Regions from separate parts of the Cupriavidus sp. genome, predicted to be linked through region 1. Evidence: riboswitches for the same ligand, from Rfam matches in the RefSeq annotation. Region 1 holds a riboswitch; the other holds the start of a gene.

Region 1 (3,172 bases):
TGCCGGCCGCAACCGCTACGTGCTCGACGGCAGCGTGTATCTTGGGGTTTGAATAGCTGATCCGCAGTTGCTGCAAGAAAGGGCTTGCAAATTCCCAAAGCTTCTGTAGAATTCGCGGCTCGCGTCGCAGCAGTAATGCAGCGAAACGAAGCCCAGATGGCGGAATTGGTAGACGCACTAGGTTCAGGTCCTAGCGGTGGCAACACTGTGGAGGTTCGAGTCCTCTTCTGGGCACCAATTCGAAAGCCCCGCTCAACGAGCGGGGCTTTTTCATTTATAAGGCCCAGAAAGGGCAGTTCAGCGCGGTCGGTTATTGATGCGCTGGCCCTCTCCCGCGAGCGGGAGAGGGGCGGGGGAGAGGGCAGGGCGCGTCAAGCTGCCCCAGCCCTCACTCCTTGCGCACCACCACCAACCACCACGCGCCCATCCTCCTGCGCCGCCGACTGCCGCACGACATCCCCGACCATCTCCGCCGTAACGGCCGACAGCGTCCAGCCCAGATGCCCATGCCCGGTGTTGTAGAACACGTTTGCCGCATGGCCACGTCCTACGCGCGGCATCATGTTTGGCATCATGGGACGCAGCCCTGCCCAGGGCACTACGTTGCGCGTGCTCACGCCGGGGAAGCATGCGTGCACCCAGTCGATCAGCGGACGAATCCGGTCCGCGCGAATATCGCGATTGATGCCGTTGAATTCGGCCGTGCCGGCCACGCGGAAGCGGTCCACACCCAGGCGGCTGGTCACGAGCTTGGTTTCATCGTCGAGCAGGCTCACCACGGGCGCGCTGGCCTGGCTTTCGGCGTCGTTCAGGTTCACGGTGATCGAGTAGCCCTTGACGGGATAGATGTTCACGCGATCGCCCAGTTGCTGTGCGAAGGTGCGACTGGCCACGCCCGCACAGACCACCACGCCATCGAACTCGTGTGAGGCGGGCAGGCCGTCTTCCGCGGACACGACCGTGGCGCGGCGGCCCGTCGTCGATACCGAGCGCACATCCTGGTTGTAAAGCGTCTGCACTTCCAGGCGACGGATCGCAACTGCCAGGCCGTTGGTGAATTTGTGGATGTCGCCCGTCGAGTCGCTCTCGGTGAAGTAGCCACCGTAGTACTGCCCGGCCAGCGTCGGCTCGATCGCACGCATCTCGTCGGGCGTGACCGCGCGGCGTTCCAGGCCGCCCTCGGCCAGCAGTTTCGACACGCTACCCGCATGATCGAAGCCGGCCTTGTTGCGATAGATATGCAGGATGCCGCGCCGCTTCAGATCGAAGTCGATGCCTTCGGCATCGGCCCACGCGAACAGGTGCTGCCGCGCGGCAATGGCCAGCCGTGCGGTTTCGACCGTGTTGGCGCGATAGTGCGGCATCGACGCGATGAACTCGGCAAACCAGCTCAGCTTGTGCCAGCTCGGACGCGGGTTGACCAGCAGCGGCGCATCGTTGCGCAGCATCCACTTGATGCCCTTGGCCAGCGTGGACCAGTGCGTCCAGACTTCGGCATTCGATGCCGACAATTGCCCGCCGTTGGCAAACGACGTTTCCATCGCCGCATAGCGATGGCGTTCGAACAGCGTGACGGAGAACCCGCGCTTGGCGAGAGCGTAAGCGGTCGTGACGCCGGTAATCCCGCCGCCAATCACTGCAATGGATTTCATGAGAAGGTCTTCCAGGACGTCATGGGATGGCAGTCCACGGCGCACCATGCGCTTCGCGGACGCCCCCTCTGTCCTTGACCTGAGAGATTCGCGCGCAGCGCGCAAGACCTGGCTTGCGCGTGCATCGCTTGCTCCTTCGGTACCGCCGGCTGACGTACAAGCCGGGGTTCTTCAGAGTGCACTGGCGATACCGGTCCTTTTGCCTGAGAGTTTCCGGGGCGGTTGCTCCTTCGGCGCCGCGCCTGCCGGGTGACAGACACGGGCTCTCCCGATATCGCGGGACACAACGGTGACAACTATGCCACAGATCTTCAGGCTGCGGCTACCAGGAATCGTTGCGCCAGCCGCACCCATGCCGCGGCACCCAGTGGCAGCACCTGGTCGTTGAAGTCATAGCCGGGGTTGTGCACCATGCACCCGCCGAACTCGCCCTCGCCATTGCCCAGGATCAGGTAGCAGCCGGGCACCGCATTGAGCATCCACGCAAAATCCTCGCTGCCGTTCAGGCCCTTCGGTGCCTGGGTCACGACCTGGTCGTCGCCAACCAGTTCCTTGCAGACGTCCGCGGCCAGCGCAGTCGGGACTTCGGCATTGACCATCGGCGGCGTCAGTTGCCGATAGTCGATCTGCGCGGTCACGCCATGGGCTTGTGCCGTCAGGCTCACGATATCGAAAATGCGTGCCTCCACCAGCGCGCGTGTTTCAGGCCGCGCGGCGCGGATATTGAGGCCGAGCTTCACTTCCTCGGGAATCACGTTGTGCGTGGCACCGGCATGGATAAAGCCGACCGAGACCACGGCCGTATCGTCGGGCGCCACATTACGCGCCACCACGGTCTGCAAGGCCGTGATGATGGCGGCAGACGCGGCAATCGGGTCCTTCGAGCGATGCGGCATCGCGCCGTGCCCGCCTACACCCCGGATGGTGATGTCGGCCACATCGGACGACAGGCTTACCGGACCCGTCAGCACGCGGAACGAACCGGCCGGCACACCGGGCATGTTGTGCAGCGCGTAGATGGCATCGCATGGAAAGCGCTCGAACAGGCCGTCCTCGATCATTGCGCGCGCACCGCACAGGTTCTCTTCGTCGGGCTGGAAAATTACGTTCAGCGTGCCGTCGAAGCTGCGCGAATCGGCAAGAGCCTTGGCCGCCGCCAGCAGGATTGCGGTATGGCCATCATGGCCGCACGCATGCATGCGGCCGTGCGTCTTGCTGGCATAGGGCAGGCCCGTGGCCTCGACGATTGGCAGCGCGTCCATGTCGGCGCGGATTCCGAGCCGGCGCGTGCCGTTGCCGACCTTGAGTTGCCCCACCACACCGCTCTTGCCGATACCGGTATGCACTTCGTAGCCCCAGCTTTCCAGCAAGGTGGCCACGAGCTTGCTGGTGGCACCAACTTCAAAGCCAAGCTCGGGCTGCGCATGGATCTGGCGGCGGATATTGACGAAGGTTTCGGTGTCGATGGCCGGCAGCAGGTGCGGCAGCAACTGGAACGGGGTAAGCGTGGATTCGCGGGT
Region 2 (3,172 bases), on a different contig from region 1:
CATCGGCGTTGGCCGCCTGCGCGAGCGCCGTCTCGGGATCGACCATGCCGTTCTTCCACAGCGAGATGGTGCCCTGCACACTGCGGATCAGCTTCTTGTCGGTGGTGCCCAGTTGCTCCTGCACCAGACCGAAGCAGTCGTCCGAATCCATGATCGAGAACTGCGGCTTCAACCCGACATGCTCGGCTTCCATGCGCAAGATTTGCACGCCGAGCGAGTGAAACGTACAAACGGTCAGCTGCTTGAGTGGAATGCGCTTCCCTTCGCGCGTGGTCTTGCCCTCCATGAGCTTGCCAATGCGCTCCTGCATTTCCTTGGCCGCCTTGTTGGTGAAGGTCACCGCCGCAATGTGACGTGGCTCGAACCCCTTGTCCTCGATCAGGTGGGCAATTTTCTGCGTGATCACGCGCGTCTTGCCGGAGCCGGCGCCCGCCAGCACAAGGCAGGGGCCGTCCAGGTAGCGGACGGCTTCGGATTGCGCGGCGTTGAGTCCGTGGGTCATGAGGCAGGGAATGAAACCGGCGAGAGGGCGAAAAGCGCACGCGGCAGGCGTGTCGCGAAAGGCGTCGATGTTAACACGCGCTCAAGCCCGCGGCAGGCTTGTCCGGCGGTGTCCGACAGCAGGCGTTTCACGACGGTAACAATCGTAAAGCGACCGCACCCGGGGCATGGAGCTTGCCTCTTATCGATCACGACCGCCCGGTTCAGGCGCGCTGCGCCACCGTCACGGGAGACAACTTCAACACATCGGAAACGATGACATCGATGACCTCAAGGAGCCCATCATGAAAACAGTTCGCACGCTTTCAAAAGTGGCGCTGATCGGCGTGACGCTGGTGACCTTTGCCGGTTGCGCCGACATGACCCCGAAACAACGGAATACGGCAATCGGCGCGGGTGCGGGTGCGCTGGGCGGCGCCGTACTGACCGACGGTAGCGCGCTGGGTACGCTGGGCGGTGCGGCCGTGGGTGGCGTGGTCGGTAACGTGGTGACGAAGGACCGCCGCTAGCCGGCCGGGGGTCCGGTGATCAATGCCGGGGGCGAGACCGGCTGCCCGCGTTTGACAAAGGCAGACCGGTCCCGTACATTCTCGCGCATCCGGCCGGGAGAGCGCGCAGTCATTGCGCCGCCGAAGGGGAACTACCCAAAAACTCTCAGGCACCATGGACCGACCGGATCGGCATGCAACATGCACACAATGCATGCCGCACTCTGGAGAGCGACATCCGCCGCTGCTGAATGCAGGGTGAGCATGTCCACCGAAGGGGCGCACGAAGCGCAAGCTTTGTAATCTCTCAGGTATCGAGGACAGAGGGGTCATCCGCCGCAGCGGATTGGTTGCACATTGGTGCGGCCGAGCGTTGCGGCGGATGACCCTTTTTTCGTTTTCGATCCGAGGATACCCATGACGCTCCAGGCCACGCCCCTCAACGCTATCCACCGCGCCCTCGGCGCCCGTATGGTCGACTTCGGCGGCTGGGACATGCCGGTCAACTACGGCTCGCAGATCGAGGAACACAATGCCGTGCGCGCCGATGCCGGCATGTTCGACGTCTCGCACATGTGCGTGGTGGACCTTCATGGCGCCAACACACGTGCTTTCCTGCGCGGCCTGCTGGCCAACAATGTGGACAAGCTGCAAACACCGGGCAAGGCACTGTATTCGTGCATGCTCGATGAAAAAGGCGGCGTGATCGACGACCTGATCGTCTACTTCTTTGCCGAGGACCATTTCCGCCTGGTGGTGAATGCCAGCACGGCCGTCGGCGATCTCGAATGGATCGTGACGCGCAATGCCGCCACCGGCAGCGGCGTGACCATCACCCCGCGCCGCGGCGATGTGGCGCCGGCCGGCGCCGGCAAGCTGGCCATCGTGGCCGTGCAAGGCCCGAATGCGCGCGCCAAGGTCTATCAGGCGTTCCCGTCCACCCAGCCCGCCGAGGCGCTGAAGCCGTTCAATGCGCTCGTCGTGCAGGACCCCGGCATGGGCGAACTGATGGTGGCGCGTACCGGCTATACCGGTGAAGACGGTTTCGAGCTGGTGGTGCCCGCCGAGAACGTCGCCGGGATCTGGGAAAAGCTGTCCGCCGCGGGCGTACGCCCTGCCGGCCTGGGCGCACGCGACACGCTGCGCCTGGAAGCCGGCATGAACCTGTATGGCCAGGACATGGATATTCACACCTCGCCGCTCGACGCGGGCCTGTCCTGGACCGTGGACCTGCAAAGCGAGCGCGATTTCGTCGGCAAGGCCGCATTGCAGCAAGACGGACAACGCAAGACTTTCGCGGGCCTGATCCTGCGCGACAAGGGTGGCGTGCTGCGCGCGCACCAGAAGGTCATTACCGCAGCCGGCGACGGCGAGATCACCAGCGGCACGTTCAGCCCGTCGCTGCAACTGTCGATCGCTTTTGCCAGCCTGCCCCGCGAGATCACGCCCGGTACCGACGTCCAGGTCGAGATTCGCGACCGCAAACTGACCGCGACTGTGGTTAAACTGCCGTTTGTGCGCAATGGCAAGGCACTCGTGAGCTGAGGCATCGCCCGGCTTCACAACAACGGTCGCCCTTTCACCCGTCCGCTCGAGCCCACATGCTGCGGCGGGTGCTTGAAACAAGAAACACACTGTATCCCGGAGAACCTCATGAATTTCCCCGCTGACCTGAAGTACACCGAGTCGCACGAATGGGTGCGCGTCGAATCCGACGGCACGCTGACGATCGGCATCACCGACCACGCGCAGGACGCGCTGGGCGACATCGTATTCCTGGAACTGCCTGAAGTGGGCAAGTCGGTCGGCGCTGGCGACGCGCTGGCCGTGGTGGAGTCCGTCAAGGCGGCTTCCGACATCTACGCGCCGGTAGCCGGCGAAGTGATCGCCGTCAACGACGCCGCCTCGGCTGCGCCGGAATCGGTCAACGCCAACGCATTCGATGCATGGCTGTTCAAGCTCAAGCCGGCCAACGGCGACGATGTGAACGGCCTGATGAACGTCGACGCCTACAAGGCCAGCGTCGGCGCCTGATTGCGCTGACTGTTTGATGCCGCGCGCGGCGGCCAGGCTGACCACCTGCCGCCGCGTGCCCCACGAGATTCCTTGCCATGAACGCCCCGCTTCCCATGAACGCTGCCGCCCAAGGTGCACGGCCCACGCTGGCCGAACTGGAGGCGCGC

What was found. Region 1 has a riboswitch for glycine ahead of ACO550_RS09470 (D-amino acid dehydrogenase). Riboswitches for the same ligand answer to the same signal wherever they lie in the genome.
Region 2: linked by a shared signal. The riboswitch ahead of gcvT (glycine cleavage system aminomethyltransferase GcvT) and the one ahead of ACO550_RS09470 (D-amino acid dehydrogenase) in region 1 are both predicted to bind glycine.

The regions. Positions count from the first base shown of each region.
Region 1 is NZ_DBHKYV010000004.1:209,698-212,869, forward strand. It holds gene ACO550_RS09460 (GGDEF domain-containing protein) at 1-52, shown strand, start outside; tRNA gene ACO550_RS09465 (tRNA-Leu) at 151-237, shown strand; gene ACO550_RS09470 (D-amino acid dehydrogenase) at 372-1,700, opposite strand; glycine riboswitch at 1,711-1,833, opposite strand; glycine riboswitch at 1,834-1,933, opposite strand; gene ACO550_RS09475 (amidohydrolase) at 1,964-3,172, opposite strand, start outside.
Region 2 is NZ_DBHKYV010000012.1:118,533-121,704, forward strand. It holds gene ACO550_RS17035 (UvrD-helicase domain-containing protein) at 1-502, opposite strand, end outside; gene ACO550_RS17040 (YMGG-like glycine zipper-containing protein) at 786-1,010, shown strand; glycine riboswitch at 1,095-1,182, shown strand; glycine riboswitch at 1,204-1,323, shown strand; gene gcvT (glycine cleavage system aminomethyltransferase GcvT) at 1,407-2,534, shown strand; gene gcvH (glycine cleavage system protein GcvH) at 2,643-3,023, shown strand; gene gcvP (aminomethyl-transferring glycine dehydrogenase) at 3,101-3,172, shown strand, end outside.